DNA from 2 places in the Alcaligenes sp. LTN-3 genome. Region 2 is predicted to be linked to the other one. Evidence: riboswitches for the same ligand, from Rfam matches in the RefSeq annotation. Region 2 holds a riboswitch; the other holds the start of a gene.
The links. A riboswitch is a leader RNA that binds a small molecule or an ion and turns the genes downstream of it on or off. The one in region 2 is predicted to bind glycine.
Positions count from the first base shown of each region.

Region 1: another riboswitch for glycine. It lies ahead of AC6I6N_RS00720 (amino acid permease); the one in region 2 lies ahead of AC6I6N_RS02305 (D-amino acid dehydrogenase).

Region 1 covers NZ_JCAPDN010000001.1:146,841-158,330, reverse strand. Annotated here, with positions in the region: gene AC6I6N_RS00735 (DUF3649 domain-containing protein) at 1-275, shown strand, start outside; gene AC6I6N_RS00730 (DUF3325 domain-containing protein) at 272-1,120, shown strand; gene aqpZ (aquaporin Z) at 1,645-2,343, shown strand; glycine riboswitch at 2,572-2,661, shown strand; gene AC6I6N_RS00720 (amino acid permease) at 3,040-4,446, shown strand; gene AC6I6N_RS00715 (mechanosensitive ion channel family protein) at 4,526-5,569, opposite strand; gene AC6I6N_RS00710 (TRAP transporter small permease subunit) at 5,716-6,216, shown strand; gene AC6I6N_RS00705 (TRAP transporter large permease) at 6,206-7,528, shown strand; gene dctP (TRAP transporter substrate-binding protein DctP) at 7,546-8,646, shown strand; gene AC6I6N_RS00695 (iron-containing alcohol dehydrogenase) at 8,734-9,891, shown strand; gene AC6I6N_RS00690 (cytochrome-c peroxidase) at 10,056-11,240, opposite strand; gene AC6I6N_RS00685 (secretin and TonB N-terminal domain-containing protein) at 11,270-11,490, opposite strand, start outside.
Region 2 covers NZ_JCAPDN010000001.1:483,674-495,163, reverse strand. Annotated here, with positions in the region: gene nadB (L-aspartate oxidase) at 1-927, shown strand, start outside; glycine riboswitch at 1,152-1,239, shown strand; glycine riboswitch at 1,244-1,324, shown strand; gene AC6I6N_RS02305 (D-amino acid dehydrogenase) at 1,373-2,734, shown strand; partial or broken gene AC6I6N_RS02300 (ATP-dependent DNA helicase) at 2,679-4,055, opposite strand; gene AC6I6N_RS02295 (VRR-NUC domain-containing protein) at 4,853-6,520, opposite strand; gene AC6I6N_RS02290 (MarR family winged helix-turn-helix transcriptional regulator) at 6,560-7,069, opposite strand; gene AC6I6N_RS02285 (DMT family transporter) at 7,155-8,024, shown strand; gene AC6I6N_RS02280 (aminotransferase class I/II-fold pyridoxal phosphate-dependent enzyme) at 8,126-9,433, opposite strand; gene AC6I6N_RS02275 (YggS family pyridoxal phosphate-dependent enzyme) at 9,511-10,314, shown strand; gene AC6I6N_RS02270 (hypothetical protein) at 10,311-10,580, shown strand; gene AC6I6N_RS02265 (MFS transporter) at 10,722-11,490, opposite strand, start outside.

The DNA of each region.
Region 1 (11,490 bases), 340 kb from region 2:
ACCGCCTGCAAGTGTTGTCGCGCATCGTGGCCGCCACGGTGGGTGGCTACGCCTTGGCAGACGCCGCCACCGTATTGCTGACCTTGCTCTGGCCTTTGCCCAGAGCCCAGGCTGTCCTGGCGGCCAATATGTTGAGCTTTGTCTGGTACACCATCGCCGTCATGTGGGTGTTCAGTACCAAAAGTGCCACTCGCGCCTGGTTGGGCATGGTGCTGCCTACCGCTTTGATCGCCTTGCTCTGCTTTCTGGTGATGCCGGAAGGAGGGCTGCCATGAGCAATACCAGCCTGTGGCTAAATCTGGCCGTATTTATCAGCAGTCTGGCGGGCTTTATCTGCCTGGCCTTGGCCAGCGATCGCCAGGGTGAATTTCTGCTGCATCGCGCGCCTCGCAAGCAGGAAAGGCGGATCTTTCGTTTAATCGGCTGGCCTTTTCTGGCCGTGGCTTGGCTCTTGTGCTGGCAAGGCTGGGGCTGGAGCATCGGCACGGTTGCCTGGCTGGGCTGGCTAACCATGGCCGGCGCCGGACTGACCTTTTACCTGCCCTGGTGGCCTTGGCAGGAAAAGAAACCTGTGCGGGCCAAACCTGCGCCAGTTGCGAAGGCAGCGCCTAAAGCGGCTGGAGTAGGTAACACTGAATCGGCATCACGCATGTCTACACGTAGCCTGGTCTTGGCCAGCAGCCTTCTGGCCATCCCTGCTGCCTTCGTGATTTATCTGACGCAGCAAGGCCCGCAACCTGTCTTTGGCAACAATGCCCTGCAAAGTCAGATTGGTCCGTGGTCGTTTGCACTGGCTGAAACGAATGACCAAGCCCCTATCAGCGGGCCCACCGGCGCACATCGCAAAGCCTTCCAGATTCGCTTTTGCCAAGCCTGCGACCCGCATATACGCCGCGCCTATCTGCAAGTCAGCAAGCCCGAGCCTATGCCTACACCCCGTCAGGCGTTTAACAGCACACGCTGGACACGATCGGTAGAAATTGCCATCCCGCCCAATAGTGAGGTTGAGCATCAACTATGGCTAACTGTAGAAGCCAAGAATGGAGAAATCTACCATCAGGCTTTTGATTTCCACCAGGTATCACCCGTGACAGCGGCTTTCATTGAGCAAATGCCGTAAGCGTGACCTAAACCGAAAGGGCCAAGCATCTTGGTCCTTTTTTTATTTCTACTCAATTCAGATTTTCCACTGATCCTCACTAGTCACTGCTTAAAAATCAAAACACATCAAGAAAACATAAAACCAATAAAGACGTCAGAATAAATACGTCCCAAAATCCGCCCCCTCAATTACTGAAAATCTAAACTCGTAAACAAAGCATCAAATAACTATTTATATAAACAACTTTCCCTGTTTCATCTTTATTTCGCACCCCTGATTTTTAAATTTCATTCAAAGCAGCTAAAAAATTAGCCCACAAATTACTTATAACGCCATCCCAAAAAGCAGCAATTCTTCGCAATTCCAACAAAACCCTGCATCTGACACAAACTGCCACCTTAAGCACATTTCTCACATTTACTATAAAAAAACACCACCCTCAACAAAGGAAAACTTTTGACAGTTGTTTTCCTTTCCTTCAGTGGGTGAACCGTGCTTATCGCTAGAATGCTGCCGTGTTACATCACTAACAGGGCCATATCATGTCTTTAATTAAACGATGCACCGCAGAAACGCTGGGCACTTTCTGGCTGGTCTTTGGGGGCTGCGGAAGTGCGATCTTTGCCGCTGCCTATCCTGAACTGGGAATTGGTTTTGCCGGAGTAGCCTTGGCCTTTGGCCTGACCTTGCTGACCATGTGCTATGCCATTGGCAATATCTCTGGTTGCCACATCAATCCGGCTGTCACGCTGGGGCTGGTCGCTGGCGGACGCTTCCCCGCTCGTGACGCTATTCCCTACATCCTTGCCCAAGTTATCGGCGGCCTGCTGGCCGGCGGCGTTCTGTACCTGATCGCCAGCGGCAAAGCCGGCTTTGATCCCGTGGCAGGCTTTGCCTCCAACGGCTTTGGCGAGCACTCGCCAGGCAATTACAGCCGCAACGCGGCCCTGATCGCAGAAATTGTGCTGACCGCCTTCTTCCTGTTCATCATCATGGGTGCGACTCACAAGCGTGGTCACGCTGGCCTGGCCGGTGTGGCGATTGGTCTGGCGCTGACCTTGATTCACCTGATCAGCATCCCCATCACCAACACCTCCGTGAACCCTGCCCGTTCCACCGGCGTGGCCTTTTTCCAAGGCACCTGGGCCATGGAACAGTTGTGGCTGTTCTGGGTGGCCCCCTTGATTGGTGGTGTGATCGGCGCCTTGGTGTATCGCTTTTTACATGCCAACGACGAGTAAGCAACACTGACATCGGCATGCAGAACAAAAGAGCCGCATCGTCTGGAACAAGGCAGCCTGCCCGATTCAAGACAATGCGGCTCTGTGCAAAGGGCGCATCCTTGGTGACGTCACGGCAAAATGTCCAGCACAAACCCCACTGACAAACAAGAACCATTCTCATCAATCACCTACAGGTTAACGATAGTAGTCATCGCTTTTTACCTGTCTATACAATAGCGACGTCAATAACGGTTCAGGTGAGAGTCTTCACCTTGATGAAGCGCCGACGGAGCAACGACCCCGGAATCTCTCAGGCAAAAGAATCTTGAACCCTTGACGTTCTGGAGAGAGGCACATCAGTGCCCACCGAAGGGGACCGTCGCCCGCCGATGGATAAGCTCTCAGGTAAACGGACAGAGGGGGTACAAAGGCCATATGGTCTTTGTCCACCTATTTGTCCGGAGCCTATTTATGAGCAGATAGTCAGGCGCCTTGTCTGACCGCCTGGCACACCACCCCTTTATTCCCATTTTTATTCGCACGCAGGTCTGTTTTGGCATTTCATGTCGTCAGAACAAGGAGGACTGCTGTGCGCTCCCTACTTTATGTAGATCGGCATCAAGAAAACCGTTCTTGAGGACGGGTTGTGCCCATTGTTTTCTCGCAGCACAGTCATAATTACGCATTTGAACGAAAAAAAACTAGGAGTACAGTGTGTCTCAGCAACATTCATCTGGACTGCAACGCTCGTTGAAAAACCGGCATCTGCAACTGATAGCCATTGGAGGCGCTATCGGTACCGGGCTATTTATGGGATCAGGCCGCACCATTAGTCTGGCCGGACCCTCGGTCTTGTTTACCTACATGATCATCGGCTTCTTTTTATTTTTTGTTATGCGGGCAATGGGAGAATTGCTCCTGCATAACCTGGAATACAAATCTTTTGTGGATTTTTCCGCCGATATTCTCGGGCCCACCATGGGCTACTTTCTAGGCTGGAGTTACTGGTTCTGCTGGGTAGTTATTGGCATTGCCGATATTGTCGCCATTACCGGCTATACCCAATTCTGGTGGCCGGACATTCCACTGTGGCTACCCGGTCTGGCTTGTATTGCCTTTTTGCTGATCTTTAACCTGCTGTCGGCCAAATTGTTTGGCGAGCTCGAGTTCTGGTTTGCCCTGGTCAAGATCATTGCCATCGTGGCACTGATTGGTGTGGGCGCGTACCTGCTGTTTACCGGCTTTGTGGGCCCAACCGGCGAAAAAGCCAGCCTGACCCATTTATGGGATCGCGGCGGGATGTTCCCCAATGGTTTGAATGGTTTCTTTGCCGCTTTCCAGATCGCCATCTTTGCTTTTGTGGGTATCGAACTGGTGGGTACCGCCTCGGCTGAAACGGCTGACCCTGCCAAGAACCTGCCCAAAGCCATCAACAAGATTCCGGTTCGCGTGATTGTGTTTTACGTGTTGGCCCTGACCGCCATCATGACCGTCACCCCTTGGGATATTGTCGCGCCCAACAAGAGTCCGTTTGTAAATATGTTCTTGCTGATTGGCGTAGGTGCAGCAGCGGCCATCATTAACTTTGTGGTGCTGACCTCGGCCCTGTCGTCCGCCAATAGCGGCATGTTCTCCACGGGCCGCATGTTGTACGGTCTGTCCAAGAACAAGCTGGCTCCCGAAGCCTTCAGCCAACTGTCGCGTAACGGTACTCCCCGCAATGGTCTGATCTATTCGTGCGCCCTTTTGCTGTCCAGCCTGTTCCTGCTATACGCAGAAGGCGATGTGATGCGTGTGTTCACAATTGTGACCACCGTGGCCAGCATCTGCTTTATCTTTGTCTGGGCCGTGATCCTGATCACCTACCTGAAGTACCGCCGGGTTCGTCCTGAGGCACACGCTGCATCAAGCTACAAAATGCCCTTTGCCATTCCCATGTGCTATCTGACTCTGGTGTTCTTTGCCTTTGCGCTGTACCTGTTCAGCCAGGAAGAAGAAACCCTGATCGGCCTGATTGCCACACCTTTCTGGTTCCTGGCTCTGCTTATTTGCCTGCCTTTCTACAAGAAACGCATGAAACAAGATCTGGCCCTGAGTCTGGCGACGCAAAGCGTACGCTAAACCAAGCAGGACACAGCACAGTGCGCCCCCGCACTGTGCTGCCGCCACCGGGACTGGCCGTACTGCTGGACCTGTGTGTTTACTCGGTCCGGGCTGCCCCTTCTGGCTCGCCCCCCTTCGCCACATACAAAGTCTGACTGGGGAAGGCAAAATCGGCACCGTGCTGCTGCACAATATCAATAATCTTCAAATACACATCCTGCTGAATGCCCAACCACTCGGCCCACTGAGTTGTTTTGGTAAAGCAATACACCATGATGTTCAGTGATGAGTCTGCAAAGGCATTGAAATAGACCAGCGTCGTCTGTGTCTGATCAATATCAGGGTGTTGAGCCAGCATCTGGCCAATATCATCCACAATACCGCGCAGCTTGCCGGCATCCTCATACCTCAACCCCACCTCGGTATTGATCCGCCGATTCGTCATGCGCCCCGGGTTTTCCACACTGATGGAAGAAAACAAGGAGTTGGGCACATAAAGCGGCCGTTTATCAAACGTCATGATCTTGGTCAGGCGCCAACCAATCTCAACCACCGTCCCTTCAATATTGCGATCAGGCGAACGTATCCAGTCGCCAATCTTGAACTGACGATCAAAGTACAACATGGCACCGGAGAAGACATTGCTCAAAATATCCTTGCCTGCCATACCGATCGCAATGCCGCCGATACCGCCAAAGGCCAACAGTCCGGACATACTTAATCCGAAGTGCTCGCCAAAAAACAGCAACATGAGAACAAATGCGCCGAACTTCAACACCCGTGCAATCAGGCGTGCCGAGGTCGGATCCCGCCCTTTGCTAAGCTGCGTTTTCTCCAGACGGTTGATCAACAGCGACAACGTATGCATCAACACCGCCGCTGCCGTCAGCACAGCCACAAAATCGACCATGCGCGGTGTCACCAACGTCACGTGGTAATCGGCAATAGCCATGTTTACGTACTGGCGGGCAACCGCAATGGCGCCGTACAACAAGCCCAACTGCACGATTTGCGCGATGACATTGTGCGACCACTTGCGCCGACGATGTCTCATAAAAGCCAGAATAAATGCCGCCAGCAAGCAGGCCAGAAAGATCCCCATACCTGTCAGGTATTTGATCAACAAGGTGTGATCCTGCACTTTTCCTCCGATTGCGCCGTCCTTGGCCAAGCGATTATAACGAGTTAGGTTTACGTAAGGGTAAACCCACGTTGTGACAGGGCTTGCCTTGCTCATAGACTAAACCGTCAGTCTGAAACAATAACAATTCGCGCCAAAGGAAAACGATGGTTTTAAAGGCTATTGACTCACTCAATGAATTCATCGGCAAAATCCTCTCATTTATCGCCATTATTTTTGCCACCATTATTATTTATGAAGTGTTCATGCGATATGTGCTCAATCAGCCTACCCGATGGACATTTGATGCCACCAAACAGCTCTACGGTTTTTACTTTTTGATGTTGGGCGCCTATGCCCTCAAGCATCAATCTCATGTCCGCGTTGACCTGCTGATCCAAAAGTTTTCCCCTACCGCTCGCAAATGGACTGAGCTTGCGGGCTACCTCATTTTCTTCTTCCCCTTCGCCTGGGTATTTCTGACTCGCAGCTATGAGTTTGCCATGCGTTCTTTGGCCCAAGGTGAAACGACCTACGGCGCCGTTCAACTGCCCGTTTACCCACTGAAGATTTCCATGGTGGTGGCTGCCGCCCTGTTGCTGATTCAAGGTATTGCCGAGGTAATCCGTCTGCTGACCCAAAAGGAGCCCGGCCATCATGACGCCTGAGTTGATTGCACTGCTGATGGGTGGCCTGCTGTTGCTGGGCCTATTCATGGGCCATCCCTTGGCTTTCGTTCTGGGTGGAACAGCCGTTATTGGTACGCTCATTGCCGGCAAACCCATGGTCTTGGGCATTGTCGTCAACCGCATCTATGGCGATGTTCTGGACAACTACACGCTGATCGCCATTCCCTTGTTCATCTTGATGGCCCGCTTTCTGTCCGACTCGGAAGTCACGGACAAGATGTTCGAGGCCTTGCGACTCTTGATGTCGCGGGTGCGCGGTGGCCTGGCACTTGCCGTTGTTTTTCTCTCCATTTTGCTGGCGGCGACCACCGGCATTATCGGCGCCTCTATCACCGTCACCGGCATGATGGCATTACGCCCCATGCTGAAATATGGCTATTGCCCCAAGCTGACCACCGGCGTGATCGCCGCCTCGGGGTGCCTGGGCATTTTGATCCCACCGTCCATCATGCTGATCCTGATGGCCAGCTACTCACCGCTGTCCATTGGCGAGCTGTTTGCAGGCGCCCTGATTCCAGGCGTGCTACTGGGTTTGCTCTATGCCGCCTGGGTCGTCTTTATTGCCTGGCGACACCCCGAACGAGCCCCGTCCGTCGAGCCGGAAGAACAGATCTCAAAACCGGCCTTGATCAAAATGTTGCTCCTGGAGGCCGTCCCGCCTATTTTCCTGATTCTGGGTATTTTGGGCTCGATGCTAGCGGGTATTGCAACGGCCACAGAGGCATCAGCCATCGGGGTCTTGCTGTCCTTGCTGATCGTCATTTTCCGCGGCAAATTCCAGTGGCGCACCTTCTTTAATGCCCTGTATGAAACGGGTCGCACCTCGGCCATGATCCTGTTCATTGTGGTCGGTGCCACGGCGTTTACCGGAGTGTTCAACATTACGGGCGGACTGGGTGCGGTCCAGGACATCATGCGCGGCCTGGATATGGAGCCCTGGCTGCTGATCGTGGTGATGCTGCTGATTGTCTTTATCCTGGGCTGTTTCCTGGACTGGACGGGTATTGTGCTGCTGTCCTTCCCCATTCTGTTGCCCATCGTTCAGGAAATGGGAGTCAGTCTGCTGTGGTTTGTTGTTTTGGTTGCTGTTGTGTTGCAAACCTCATTCCTGACCCCTCCTTTTGGATACGCCCTGTTTTATCTGCGTGCCATTACCCCTCCCTCAGTCAAAACTACGGAAATTATTACGGGGGTTATTCCGTTTATTTTCCTGGTCATTCTCATGTGTATATTGATAGCCATTTTCCCCAATCTGGTCACATGGCTACCACACGTGCTGTACGGCAGTTAATACAACTAGGAGACACCATGAAGCCAACAAAAAAGATACTCACCGCACTGACCACGGCCGCTCTACTCAGCATGACAGGCCTTAGCCAGGCAGCCCCTCAAAAATGGACAATGACCAGCACCTGGCCCGCCTCCATCGAATTAGTGGAGATGGACAAAAAGTGGGTCGAGCTTGCCAATAAGCTGGTCGGCGACGAGCTGAAAATTGAATTTTTTGAAGGCGGCTCTCTTGTCCCAACCGGTGAGGTCTTTAGCGCGGTAGAGTCCGGCACCATTCAGGCCGGTGCCGACTGGCCCGGCTATTGGGCAGGCCGTAACCCAGCCTTCTCCCCGCTGGCCACGCACTCGAGCTTGTTCAATGCCATTGACTATGCCAACTGGATCAAAGAATGGGGCGGTGCAGAGCTCTATAACGAGATTTACGGTAAATACGGCATGGTCTATCTGCCCTATGCCATTACCAATAATGAGTCGGGCTTTCGCACCAACACCCCCATTCGTAACCTGGAAGAGCTAAAAGGCAAGCGCCTGCGCTTATCCGGTCTGGAACAAGGTCAGGTGCTGGAGAAAATCGGCGGCACCCAGGTATCGATGGCCGGCCAGGAGCTGTATCAATCGCTGGAGCGCGGCGTGATTGACGGCGCCGAGTTCTCGACGCCCAACGTGGATGTCTCGGCGGGCCTGCATCAAGTCACCAAGCACTGGTCCACACCCGGCTGGCATCAATCTGCCTCTGTATTTGGCGTCATGATCAATAAAGCGGCCTGGGATGCCTTGAGCGACACCACCAAGGAAAAGCTGAAGATTGCCGCCGACGCAACCATGATGTGGTCCATTGCCTTTACCGAAAAACGAGCCACCGAAGGTTTGCGCACCTTCCAAAAAGCGGGTGTTCAAATCCACCGCATGGATGACGAAAGTCTGAAAACCATTCAGCAGGTAACCAACGAGGTCATGATTTCCGTGGCCTGCAGTAACCCCGATGCCGCCAAAGTGTATGCCAGCCAGATCGAATACCTGCAAGACTACAAAGACTGGCGCGAGACCTCCATGCCCTTTAATCTGGGACGCCCCATTGACGGCCCGGACCTGGAAAAAATCAAGGCCTGCATGAAGTAAGAGCCCGCTCGTTCATGAGTCAGAAAACGATAGTGGTTCGCCACTATCGTTTTTTAACTCGCCAGACCCCGCAACAATGAGACCGTCATGAGTTTGATCTCTTTACCCGGCAGCTTACTGATTGGTGGTGGTGTTCTAGAGCAACTACCCGATTTGCTGCGCTCGATGCACTGCCAGAAAGCGCTTCTCATTACCGACCCCACCATGGTCTCGTTAGGCCATCCACAGCGGGTCCAGACTTTGCTGGCCCAGCACAACATACACTGCGATATCTTTTCCGAGACTGTCCCCGAACCCACCGCCGCCTCGATTCAGGCCGGTGTCGTTCAAGCCAGCAGCGATACGTACGATGTCTTGATTGCCTTGGGCGGTGGCAGCCCGATTGATAGCGCCAAAGCCATTTCCGTTCTGAGCCGTCATGGCGGTACGATCCGAGACTACGCCGTTCCAGCCCACGTCACCCGCAAAGGGCTTGCTCTGATTGCCATCCCCACTACGGCCGGCACCGGCTCTGAGTTCACCCGTTTCACCATCATTACCGACGAACAAAACGACGAAAAGCTACTGTGCACTGGCCCGGCCTTTGTACCGGACGCGGCGCTGATCGACTATGAGTTGACTCTGACAGTCCCGCCGCGCACGACTGCCGACACCGGCATTGACGCCATGACACACGCTATCGAAGCGTATGTCAGTCGCAAGGCCAATGCCTACAGTGACAGCCAGGCCTTGGCGGCAATGAACCTGATCGGTCCCAACCTGGAGCGAGTCTACCAGGACGGTCAAAACCGTCCTGCCCGTGAAGCCATGATGCTTGGAGCGAGCCTGGCAGGTGTTGCCTTTTCTGCCGCTTCAGTGGCACTGGTGCATGGTATGAGCCGCCCCATCGGCGCCTTCTTTCATGTTCCGCATGGTCTGTCCAATGCCATCCTACTACCGACGGTCACGGCCTTCTCCATCCCGGCAGCCCCTGAACGCTATGCACAATGTGCCCGAGCCTTAGGGTTCGCTGCACCTGAGGATAACGACACCCTGGCCAATCAAAAACTGCTGAGCACATTACATCAACTTAACCAGAACTTGCAGGTTCCCAGCCTACGTGCCCTCGGTATTGAGCAATCACATTTTGACTCTCTACGCCCAACCATGGCCCAACAAGCCCTGGCTTCAGGATCACCCAACAATAACCCCCGGCTTGCGTCTCAAGAAGAGATTGAGGCCCTGTATGCTCAACTCTGGACCTAAGCGGCCTTCAAGAACAGTCGTGTCTTGGCCCACTCCTGCTCGTCGCAACGAAAATAAAAAATAAACCCCAAATCAAAAAACGTGGGGTTCATCAGCAATCTGGATCGTGGTAAACACGATCGTTTTTTTTGTGCCCGCCAGTCAGGTTTGGCCTGCTTTGATCACTACAAGACCTCCAGAAAAGCACGTAAAGCCTGGATTTCCTCGTCACTCAAGTTCAGCTCCCGGATCCGTTCAGACTTGCGCGGCACCAATGGACCGGTTTCTTTAGGGTCCGGGCCCATTGCCGCATCGTACATACGCAGCAGGCCGTCCAGACTGGGGAACAAACCATTGTGCATCCAGGGACCGGCCTTGGCGACATTACGCAAACTGGGAGTGCGGAACAAGCCCAGATCAGCGGGGTCTCGGCTCCACTCGAACCGCCCCAGATCCTGCAAACGACGTCCATAAAAAGACAGGCCAATATTGTGAAAACCGTTGTCCGTCAACATGGGGCCGTTATGACAGTTCATGCAACGCGCCTTGGTACGAAACAGATGCAGGCCGATCAGCTCCTGATCATTCAAAGCGGCCGTATCCCCGGCGATAAAGTCATCAAAGCGCGTTGCTGCCGGACGGAGGGTGACTACATAAGCGGCCAAGGCTCGGGCCAATCGCGCGGCGTCGATGGGATTGGATGAGGATGCGCCAAAGGCTTGTTGAAATGCCTGTCTATAGTCCTCTGACTCCTGCAAACGCGGCATCAAGTCACTCAAGGCATGGTTCATTTCCAGCGGATTTTCAATAGGGCCAACAACTTGCTCCTGCAAGGTGTTGGCACGGCCATCCCAGAACAAAGCTTTGGCAAACGGCGCAGCAAACAAGGGCGGAGTACGGCGCTTGCCCATCAAGCCGTCCTCCCCGACGGCGGAGGCTTTGCCATCGGTAAAGGACTTGTCCGGCTGATGACAGGACGCACAAGAAATCTGCTTTTTGCGGGACAGTTGCTTATCAAAAAATAACCGGGCACCCAAGGAGACAATCTGTGTGTTCCTGGCATCCTCTGCCGCCTGGGGCTGGGCGCTGGAGCCCGGCCCCGGCACGGGCCCCCACTCTTGCCAGGGCTGCCCCGGATCAATAGTGGGCGCAGGCCATTGAGCGGGGACATTTTTATAGAGGATGCGTAGACACTCGGCCTCCAGCCTGTCCTTAGCTCCACAGGATTGCTCTGTTGTCTCCGACGCGGAAGGCCCCGTAGTGAGCACAGGAGCAGAAGCTAAACCTGAGCCAAGCTTCTGGTCCGCTCCTGTCTCCACTCCCCCCGCCGCGCAAGCGGCTCCTGGCAGCACGGTTGCCAGTGCCACCATCAGCAAACTTGCGCCTGCTCGCCCCCCTTTTAATATCGATAGGAAGCGCGCAACCACAGCTCTCGTCCTGTGCGATAAAGGTTCGGGTTCAGCACCGAAGTCGGGGTCGAGACCACTACGGGCGCTTGCTTGTCCAGCACGTTCAGCACATCCAGCCCCAGGCCCAGACCTTTAAGCATGGCCGGCTCCCAGTCCAGGCGCATATCCCAGGTCCAATAGGAACCGACCCGACCGGATTCATACTTTTCCA
Region 2 (11,490 bases):
GACGCCAGAGGGGAACTAGCCCCACGCGATATTGTGTCGCGCGCTATTGCCGCACATATGCGGCAAGAAGGCAGTAGCCATGTCTGGCTGAATGTACGCCATCTTGGTGCGGATACCTTACAGCAGCATTTCCCCAAAGCCCTGGAAGAAGGTTTATGCCGGGGCCTGGACTTACGTCGGGACTGGGTGCCGGTTGCGCCTGCCGCGCACTACAGTTGCGGGGGAATTCAAACAGACATGTCAGGCCGCACGACGGTGCCTGGTCTATATGCCGTGGGGGAAGTAGCCTGCACAGGTTTACATGGGGCAAATCGCTTGGCCAGCAACTCTTTGCTGGAGTGCGTCGTCATGGGGCGGGCGGCGGCCGAGGCGATTGCTAGAAGCAAGAGGACCCAGCGTTCAGCTTTGGTCCCGGAGACAGATGCTGCAACTACAAGTTCGATTTCAAGTTCATGTTCATACACAAACTCAAATCCAAGTTCCAGTTCACAGGCTAATGTCGGCCCCCATTGGGGTTTGGGTTTGAACTCTAGTTCGAGCTCGAATCCACGCCCCTCCCTTATGACAGCCACGGCAGCCGATGCACTGGAAAACGCAATCATCGCCAACAACGACAAAGCTTGCCAATATGACGGAAACAATAGCTATAGCAACGGCAGCCATAAAAACCACAGCTCATCCACCAACAATCCCCCTTCTCTGCCCGCCTTGCGCAACTTAATGCAAGAGCATGTCGGCTTGCTACGCAATCACCTAGGACTGCTTCAGGCCTTGCACACCCTGGACCATTGGCGCGGGCAAATTAGCCTTCTGCCCCCCAGCCTGGATCAACGGACCCTCAGCCTGCAACTGGACACCGCCTGGCTGCTTACCCGGGCCGCCCTGGATCGACCACGCAGTCTGGGTGCGCATTACCGCCTGGACTAAGTCCATAAAGAAACAAGCACCGGTCGGGAATCAACGACATGTCGGGCCCACATTAAGCGAAAAAGTAAGTAATAACTCGGTATCAAGGACCGGCAGTCTCAACAATTTTCCGGGCTTAGCCAACAATTGCATCTATCCATAGAAATCCCCCAAGCGCTGCATGCAGCTCCCGGTTTACCCTGATTGCAAACTTTTGTAAGCACAGCTACTGTAGTTGCGTCACTACAGGCGGTATGAAAGAGACCTGTTCAGTCAGGCGCCGACGGAGCAACCACCCCGGAATCTCTCAGGCAAAAGGATCGTACCAGCCCGACACTCTGGAGAGCGGCGCATGACGCCCACCGAAGGAGCCCAGCCTGAAACATCGGTTGGATAAACTCTCAGGTCACAGGACAGATGGGGTATTGCCACTACTCGGTGGTAATTCACCTGTCAGGAGCCTGTTATGTCGCATATTGCCGTCATTGGCGCCGGTATTTCCGGAATCACCACCGCCTACGCCCTCAGCTTGAAAGGCTATCAAGTTACCGTTATCGACCGCCTGCGCTACCCCGCCATGGAAACCTCGTTTGCCAACGGCGGGCAGTTATCCGCGTGCAATGCCGAGGTCTGGAACAGCCGCAGCACCATACTCAAGGGCTTGAAGTGGATGATGCGCAAAGACGCCCCGCTGCTGTTCAACCCCAAGCCAAGCTGGCACAAATACAGTTGGATGGCACAGTTTGTAGGCGCGATTTCCGGTTACGAGCGCAACACCGTGGACACCGTCAAGCTGGCCATTACCGCCCGCGAGAATCTGTACCAATGGGCCAAGGACGAAAACATTGATTTCGACCTAGAACAGCGCGGTATTCTGCACATTTACCACACCCCCGGCGGCTTTGAGTCTGGCAAGAAAGTCAGCCAACTGCTGCAAAAAGGCGGTCTGGAGCGCCGAACCGTTACCAACGAGGAAATCCACCAGATTGAACCTGCCTTGCAAGGCACCTATTACGGCGGGTTCTTTACGCCTTCGGACGCCACGGGTGATATTCACAAATACACACGCGGTCTGGCCGATGCCTGCGCCAAACGCGGCGTGAAGTTCCTGCAAGATACAGAAGTTCTGGGTATTGATTGTGGCCCACCACACCGTATCCAGCTGCGTACCGGTGAAGGCGCTGAAGCCCACACCCATACGCTGTCTGTCGATTCCTTGGTGGTGTGCGCTGGCGTAGGCAGCCGTCACTTGGCCCATATGCTGGGCGACTACATCAATATCTACCCCGTCAAAGGCTATTCGATTTCGGTGTATCTGGATACGCCCGAAGCCCAACATGCCGCCCCTTGGGTCAGCTTGCTGGACGAAGAAGCCAAGATTGTGACCAGCCGCCTGGGCAAAGATCGTCTGCGCGTGGCCGGTACGGCGGAATACAACGGTGCCAACAAGGACATTCGCGCCGACCGTATCGCCCCGCTGACCAACTGGACCCGCCGCAACTTCCACGATGCCGCGACCGATCGTGTTGTACCGTGGGCTGGTTTGCGTCCCATGATGCCGGACATGATGCCGCGCGTAAAAGCAGGCAGCCGCCCGGGCGTGTACTACAACACTGGCCACGGCCACCTAGGTTGGACGCTGTCAGCGGCCACCGCGCAGATCATTACCGAGGTCATTGCGCAGAACGAGCGTCAGTCCGCACCTGCTCAATTTGCCACCAGTCCGGCAGCAACTGCTGCACCCGCCGCTGCCCATAGCGCTCGTCCAGCAGATACACAAAACCTTGATCCTGTTCATCACGAATCACACGACCCGCGGCCTGTGTAATCTTGCGTAGTCCCGGATACAGATAGGTATAGTCATAGGCCCGCCGCTCCCCAAAGAGCCGGGCCATGACTTGCCGCACCGACTCATTGGCCGGGTTGAATTGCGGCAAACCCAGGGTGGCAATAAAAGCACCGATCAAGCGTTTGCCGGGTAAATCTACCCCTTCTGAAAACGCCCCTCCCAGCACTGCCAAACCTACTCCCGTTCCGTCCAGCGTAAAGCGGTCCAGAAACTGCGTTCTTTGCAGATCGCTCATGCCCGGCTGCTGATGCCAAAGCGGCATATCCGGCCAGCGCTCCTGCAAGGCCTGGCTAACTTGCTCCAGATAGTCAAAACTGCTCAAGAACAAAAGATAGTTGCCCGGCTGCTCCTGGTAGGCCTGCCCGACAATGTCGCAGACCCCGCCCAGGCTCTGGGCCCGGTCAGCATAGCGCGTGGACAGGCCAGCATATTGGCGTACCCGTAGTTGCTCGGCCCGATACGGCGATGCCACGTTCAACTCAGCTGTACTTGGCGGCAAACCCAAGACATCACGATAAAACTGTGAGGGATTCATGGTGCCGGAGAACAGCACCACACCATGCGCGTCGCCATAGCGTTCAGCCAGAAACGGAGCAGGCACAATATTGCGCAGGTTCAGGAGCACACCATCGCGCTGCGCCAAAATATCGAATAAGGAATGCGAGCCGAACTGTCCGGCCAGGTCCACAAAGTACAGCAGCTCAAAATAAAACTGCAGCAAGGGGCTGTCTTGCGGCATGGGGTTCTCAGCCACATAGGCCCCTAAGCGGGCAGCCAGATAGTCGCACTGTTCGAGCAGATCCTCCGGGATTTTTTCCAGCCCCCATTGATCGCCCCCTTCCTCGGGTATCAAATCCTCCATCAAGCGAGTCAATGGCGTGAAATGACGCTTCAAGGCCGAAGGCGCGGCTTTACGCGCCATGCGCAACTGCGCTTGCGAGAAGGACGCGGAATACATGGAACGGGCGCGTTCTACCAAGTTGTGTGCTTCGTCCACCAGAACAGCGCTGCGCCATTGCTGAACCAGAGTCTGGCTATACAGCACCGCATGTGTGTCGAAAAAATAGTTGTAGTCGCCCACAATGGCGTCCGCCCAACGCAGCATTTCCTGGCTCAAGTAATAGGGGCAGACCTGGTGTTTGCTAGCCACTTCTTGCAAGCGCTGGCTAGTTAGCATGGGTTGCTCCAGAGCTTGCTGACGGGCCGCAGGAAGCCGGTCGTAAAAGCCTTCGGCCAGAGGGCAGGATTGGCCATGGCAGGCTTTATCCGGATTGGGGCACTGCTTGTCGCGGGCCACCATTTCCAGCACCCGCCACGCGCCCTCACCTTCTGGGTTTAAACGCTGCAAGGCGTCCAAGGCCATTTGCCGACCCGAATTTTTAGCCGTCAGATAAAAGAGCTTATCCAGTCCCGCCTCCGGCATGGCTTTCAGGCCGGGAAATACGACTGCCAAGGTTTTGCCGATACCGGTTGGCGCTTGGGCTAACAGGCACTGTGCATCGCGCTGAGCCCGGAACGCGGCTACGGCCAGTTGCCGCTGACCCGCACGAAACTGATCAAAGGGAAATTGCAAAGCAGTACAAGCTTGATCACGCGCCAGCCGATGCTTTTGCTCCTGCCGCCCCCACTCAAGATACAAGCGGCATTGCTGCTCAAAAAAGGCCCACAGATCCGCGCGCCCCAGGTATTCAGAGACACTGGTTTCTTTGTGCTTGTCCACGTGGTAATACACCACGCTGACGGTCATTCCCGGCAAATCGCGCGCCTGGCAAAGCATGGCCGCATAGACTTTGGCTTGCGCCTGGTGCAGGCGTCTATGGTGCTCGGGAATGGCATCAAAAGCACCTCGATAGGTTTTCAGCTCTTCCAGACAATTGCTGACGGGATCAAACCCATCGGCTCGACCACGCACCACTAGCCCTTCCATCTCATAGGACAGCGGCACTTCGGCTTCATAGTGCTCGGGGCGACGCAGCTTTAACTGCTGGTGGCCCAGGATACCTTCCTGTGCCGTGGCCGCAGGTGTAAAGCGCAGGTCCAGATCCCCGCTGCGGGCGGTAAATTCACATAAGGCGCGTACGCCGACCGTCCAGGCTTTCATGTGGATTCAGGCCGAGTCACATAGCAGACACGCGCAGGGATGGCGTGCTGCTCGAAATAACTGAGCCAACGCCGCTGGTTGTCCTGCAAGCGGTCTCCGGGGCCTTTTACCTCAATCAATTCATAGCTTTGCTGGGTAGGCATGAAGCGCACCAAGTCCGGCAGGCCGGAACGGTTATCCCGCCAATCCTGCAAGATACGCTTGAACACCAGTTGTAAGTGCTGGGCGGGGATGCAATGCAAGGCCTGCTCGATCAAGGTTTCATCCAAGGCAGGCCAGATCAGCAAGGGGCACTGTATGCCACGCTTTTCCTGCCAGCGTTGCCAGATCACGGTTTTATAGTCTGCGCCGTCCAGCACACTCAAAGACTGCTCAAACAAATTTTGCCTGCGCGATACAAAGTCCGGGTTACCCCAATCGGCTGGACAAGCTTGATAGGGGTGGAAAAACGCACCAGGCAAGGGAGCAAAAATAGCCTCCCAGCTCAACAAGCCCAATAAGGCCGGGAACAAGGCATTTTCTACGTAAAACACAGGTGCCAAGGGGCTGTCCCAATGAGCCAGCACCTGCGATTCGACCCGATTGCCGTCATCGAACAAAACCAGATCACTGCGTTGTGTGCGGCTTGCGGGTTTATTGGAAGGCGAGCTGGGCGGAGCGTCTACCGCCAGTTTGCGACGCATGCGAGGCAACATACGCAGCAACTTCTGGGTTTCGCTTTCATTTTCGGGCTGGTTCCACGCCTGACAAAACAAGGGCCAGGCACCTTGATGATTCTCCTGACGCTCCAATACCCGCAATTGGCGGTAACGGGCTCCCGGCCAGCTTGTCTGCAAATACGCTTGTTCGGCTAAGGCCCACCAATGTTGACGTTCGGCTTGCTGGCCTAGCTGGAACAGGGTTTTTGCCTTACGTCGTTGCAGCCAGTCGCTGTCAGTCTCAACTGCTTGAACGGCGGCAAAGCGCTGTATCCAAAGATCGGGGTCGGCCTCATCCTGTGCGTCTCGCAGCTCGGACAAGGTTTCATACAAGCGCACGTCCTCATTGTGGCGAAACGCCCGACTGGCCTGATCCAGAACCACGGTTTCGTAGCGATACAGGCCCAGATCGCTCATCACAAACTCGGACCAGTCCTGATAATGGTTGCCAAAGAACAGCAACTGCAAACGCTGTGCCCAATGCATGACTTGCGGTGATAGGCGCAGTGTGGGAGCTTGCAGGACTGGATCGGCACACCACTGCGTAAAAGGCCGAGCCTGTTCACCGTGAGCCTGCCCAATCCATTCCAGATAGTCCGATTTGCGCCCGGCGGCTGGCAGATCACTGAACAAGCGACGCAGCTCGGGCACCGTATGGACGGCAAACAAGGTTTCCAGATCCAGCTCAGGATCGGTTTCTATTAGCTCGCAAGCCGCCAGCTCTTGCACTGCCGCATCCAGGTTTTCGATCTCGGCATAACGCAACTTGTCGATACGAAACACCGGGCCTTTACGCATCAGCAAGCGCACCAACAGGGCTTGTGCAGGCTGGGAAGCATGCACAAAACGATGGCCGCACTGGACGTGTTCAGGCTCCAGCAGGTCGGAACTGGTGTGTTGTACCCACTGCAAAACCTGATGGAAATTATGCAGATAGTAAAAAGGAGGAAGCTCGGGCGGGGTCATAAGCAGGCTGTGTATATATCCAGCTACTTTAGCACTCCTTCAAGCCTGGCGCGACTCCAACAAGCGCATCCAGTCGCGCAACAAGGTATCCAGACTTTGCCGCTGCGTGGCATCCAGACCTTCCAGCAAATTTTCTTCATTGGCCAAATGGTCCACCACAACCGCATCCACACAGGCCAGACCCGCCGGGCTCAAACGCACCAGAATACGGCGGGCATCTTCCGGGTCGGCAATGCGTTCGATCAAGCCCTGCTTTTCCAGGCCCTGTAAACGATGCGTCATAGTGCCGGAGCTGACCATCAAGGTGGAAAACAAAGCGGTGGGTGCCAAGGTGTACGGCGGGCCGGAGCGGCGCAGGCTGGCCAGCACATCAAACTCGCCCAACTGCAGGCCGTGACGTCTAAAGTTGTCGCTCATCTGTTTTTGGACCAGTTGGAAGCAGCGCGTCATGCGGCCCAACAAGGCCATGGCGTCCAGGTTCTGCAAGTCTGGCCGCTGTTCGCGCCACTGATTGATGATCAGGTCTACCGCGTCGTGTTCTTCGCTCATGATCTCTCGATTTCGATATTTATCTTGATATTAAGATAAATCATCCCTACACTGGCATTTATCTCGACATCAAGATACTTTTATCATGAACCGACTTTCTCTCTGGCTGGTGACGGCCTTGACCGCATTAGGCCCCGCCATCTGGGGTTCCACCTACATTGTGACCACCGAAATCCTACCGCCCGATCGCCCTTTCATCGCGGCCTTTTTGCGCTGCTTTCCCGCTGGCGTGATGCTGCTCTTGTGGAGCCGACGCATGCCTGCCCGAGGTGATTGGGGGCGTACCCTGATTCTGGCGGCCTTGAATATTGGCGCATTTCAGGCGCTGTTATTCGTTGCGGCTTACCGCTTGCCGGGTGGTTTGGCCGCCGTCGTAGGAGCAGCTCAACCCTTGGTGGTGATTGCCCTGGCCTGGGCGTTAGAAGGTAAACGCCCTGTCACCCTGGCCTTGGTCGCTTGTGTGATCGGCATCATCGGCATGGGTATTTTGCTACTTTCGCCAGAGAGCCAATGGGATACCTGGGGCATGGTCGCGGCCATTGTCGGGGCCTTGTGCATGGCCATGGGCACCTACTTGTCGCACCGCTGGCGTAGTGGCATGCCGATTCTGGCTTTCACGGCCTGGCAATTGATGTTGGGCGGTTTGATGCTTGCCCCTCTGGCCTTATGGCTGGACCCACCACTGGACAACTCCTTGAGCGGCGTACAAATCGGCGGCTACCTCTACCTGTGTCTGGTCGGTGCGCTGCTGGCCTATACCCTGTGGTTCCGCGGGATTGCCGTCTTGCCCTCTGTGGCCGTGTCCTCGCTGGGCCTGCTCAGTCCGCTGACCGCCGTGATTCTGGGATGGCTGATTTTAGGTCAGGCCATGACAGGCTCCAGCCTGCTGGGCATTATTTTGGTGATGGGCAGTGTGCTGGCAGTACAGTGGATCAGCAATCGCCCGGCCAAATAAATATCGTGCGCCCATAAAAATAGCGCCCCTTTTAACGATCTGGATGGGCGCGTAAGAGAGTTCACTATCTTGCTACTCCGTTAGAAGCAGCAAGATAGTGACTAATAGCGTTCTTGCAGGACTTGGGCTAAATCTGTCGCAAAGCGCTGGGCGTCTTTAGCATTCAGATTCGCAAAACTGACACGCAAGCCTTGAGCAGGACTGCTCACACCAAAGACTTGTCCGGATCGCACCAGCCAGCCACGTGCAGCCAATCCCGCCAATACCGGCTCGGCTTCCCGATCCAGCGGAATCCACAGATTGAAGCCTTCCTCGCTATCCCAAAAAGGAATGCTCTGCTTTTTCAAGGCGTGCATCAAGTCGGCGCGAGCCTGCACATAGGCAGCTTGCGCAACACGAGTCTGCGCCTTGATCTCGGCATCCGTCAGCCCATGAACCACCATTTGCTGTAAAAGATGGCTGACCCATTGCGCCCCCGAAGCCAAACGTTGCGACAAGCGTTCGCTGGTTTGCAGATCCGACGCCACCAGAGCCACGCGCAAATCCGGCCCCAGACCCTTGGACACTGAACGAATCAAAGCCCAGCGCAAATGATCGGCAGGAATCACGTTTCGGTAAGGGCTGCTGGCCAGCATCCAGAAGTGGTCGTCAATCATCAACAGCAATTCGGGATACTGCTTCAGAATTTGCTCGATCTGCTTGGCACGAGCACGGCTCAGTGAGCATCCCGTGGGGTTGTGCGCACGTGGTGTCAAGATCAAAGCGCGCAGGCCATCCTCCAAAGCGGCTTGCAGCGAGGCCGGCACAATCCCCTCGCTATCGACCTCAATACCCACTGGCTTGTAGCCCAGCGTATGCACCGAGTTGATGCTGTTCAGATAGCCAGGATCTTCAATCCCGACTTTATCGCCCGCCAGCAAAAAGGCTTGCAGCAAACGCTCGATTGCATCGACCGCACCGTAGCTGACGTGATAATCGGTGTCTGGCGGTGTGTCTTTATGAAACACCTGCTGACACACGGCACGCAACTCAGGCACCAGAGGGTCCGCACCGTACAGAGCCTGGGTTTGACCGCGTACCCCAGCCGTCAATTGGGTGGGCGCAGGCAAATAGCCCAGCGCCGGATTGCCGCTGGCCAAATCCTGCAAGGCCGAGCTGGCGCCATGCCCTTCGCGTGCCAGCTCCCGGATCGCCTCACGGATCCGTGTGCCACGACGTCCTTGTGCATCGGCCACCCCGGCCGAGACCAGGCGCTTGTATGCCAGGGCTACCGTATTCCGGTTCAATCCCAGTGTTTGAGCCAGCTCGCGTACCGGCGGCAAAATCTGGCCCGGAGCAATTCGCCCCAGTGCCACTTGCTGTCGGATATCATCGAAAAGTTCCTTCGCGTTGCTTCCCTGGATATTCATTTTGACCTATGACATAATAGTTTATGCGCGACCCGCAGGGTCGAGTTTATCTTTTTTTTCTTCCTTACTGGTGCGCCATGTCCGAATCCGCCCCTGATCTACTTCACACCGAGCATTATCCCACCTCCACCAGTGTAGAGGCATTTCGGGAACGCATTGCCCTGGTACAACAAAGAATTGATGCTGCCTGCGTACGCTATGGGCGTGCTGCTGGCGATGTCCGTTTACTTACTGTCAGCAAAACCTTCGGGATTGACCGCATCCGCCTGGCCTACCAGGCCGGTTGTCGCTTATTGGGCGAGAACAAGGTGCAGGAAGCCGAAGGCAAGTACGAAGCGCTACGCGAAGAACTGCCAGATTTGGAATGGGCTGTTATTGGACACCTGCAAAGCAATAAAGCCAAGTCCGTTGCGCGCTTTGCCTCTGAATTTCATGCGTTGGACAAGCTCAAGACCGCTGAAGCGCTGGACCGCCGTCTACAAATTGAAGGCCGCAGCCTGGACGTCTTCGTGCAAGTAAACACCTCCAGCGAAGACAGCAAGTTCGGTTTGCCACCCGAAGAAGTACACGCTTTCGTGCGCGAATTGCCACAATTTTCTGCCTTGAAAGTCAAAGGTCTGATGACCTTGGCTTTGATGGACGCCGATCCGGAGCGGGTACGGCCCTGCTTTGCCCTGCTGCGCAATTTGCGTGATCAACTGCGCAACGACATTGCCCACGCTGAAAACATTCGTGAACTATCCATGGGTATGTCGGGTGACTATGAAGTCGCCATTTCCGAAGGCTCCACCATTGTGCGCGTTGGCCAAGCCATTTTTGGTGCACGCGCCACGCCCAACAACTTTTACTGGCCCGTCTCCGATACGGCAACAACATCATGAATCCATTACGCCTGATCCTGCGCCAAAACGGTAAAGAAGTCGGACATTTTGAATCCAGCCCCTGCTGCCCGCCCGAACAACTGATTGCCGTGGCTCGCCACCTGATGACGCTGCCTGACAGCGAGCTGGAACTGCAACAAGCCAAAGGCGAGCACCGTATTTTGGATAGCGGCCCGCACGGCTTGCGCGTTCTGAGCGCACAGGTTCTATACGAAACCGCTGATTTGCAAGCCTGGTTGCAGCAAGGCAGCAAGGTTTCTGCCTGATCCTGATCAGTGGTCGGCCACAAACCCGTCACTGCGGTTCGTCAAAGCGGCGTTCTCAAGACGCCGCAACTATAAAAAACCATACCCGGCCAAGAGCCGGGTATGGTTTTTGTGTTTCAGCCTGCAGGAACAAACAGCAACTTAGCGGTTCACCTGCTTGGCAGGCAAGGCGTATGCCAACAAGCAGCTCACCATCAAACTACCGGCAAACAGCCACAAAGCGGCGCTGCCCGAACCGGTCAGGTCGGTAACCCAACCAATCAAGGAGTTACTGACCAGACCGGCAATATTGGCCAAGGAACATGCCAGCGCAAAACCCGTTGCTGCTGCAGTACCTTTCAAGAAGGTAGCCGGCAAGCTGAAAAACACAGGCACAGCACCCATAATCACAGCCGAGGCCACCGTAAAGGCCAGAACAGTCAACCAGGCGTGATGAGCCACAAAAGTACTGGCAACCAAGGCAATCGCACCGATGGTCAGCGGCACGATCAAGTGCCAGCGACGTTCACGGCAACGGTCCGAGCTGGCACCAATCATCAACATGCCTGCTACACCGGCCAGCGAGGGAATCGCCGTCATCAAACCAATCTGGAAGGGGTCTTGCACACCGGCAGCACGAATAAAGGACGGCATCCAGAAACTGATGGAGTACGTGCCTAGCAGAATGGAGAAGTCAATCCCGCCCAGCATCCACACTTTCAGGTTGAAGAAACCATCTTTAAAGCTGTGCTTGACGCCCTTGCCTTCGGCATCGTCGGCAGCCAGATCAGCAGCCAGCCGAGACTTCTCTTCCTTGCTAAGCCACTGCGCAGACTGATAGTTGTTCGGCAAGGCCCAGAAAGTCAGAATACCAAGCAGCACGCTGGGAATCGCTTCCAAAAGAAACAACCACTGCCAACCACGCCAGCCG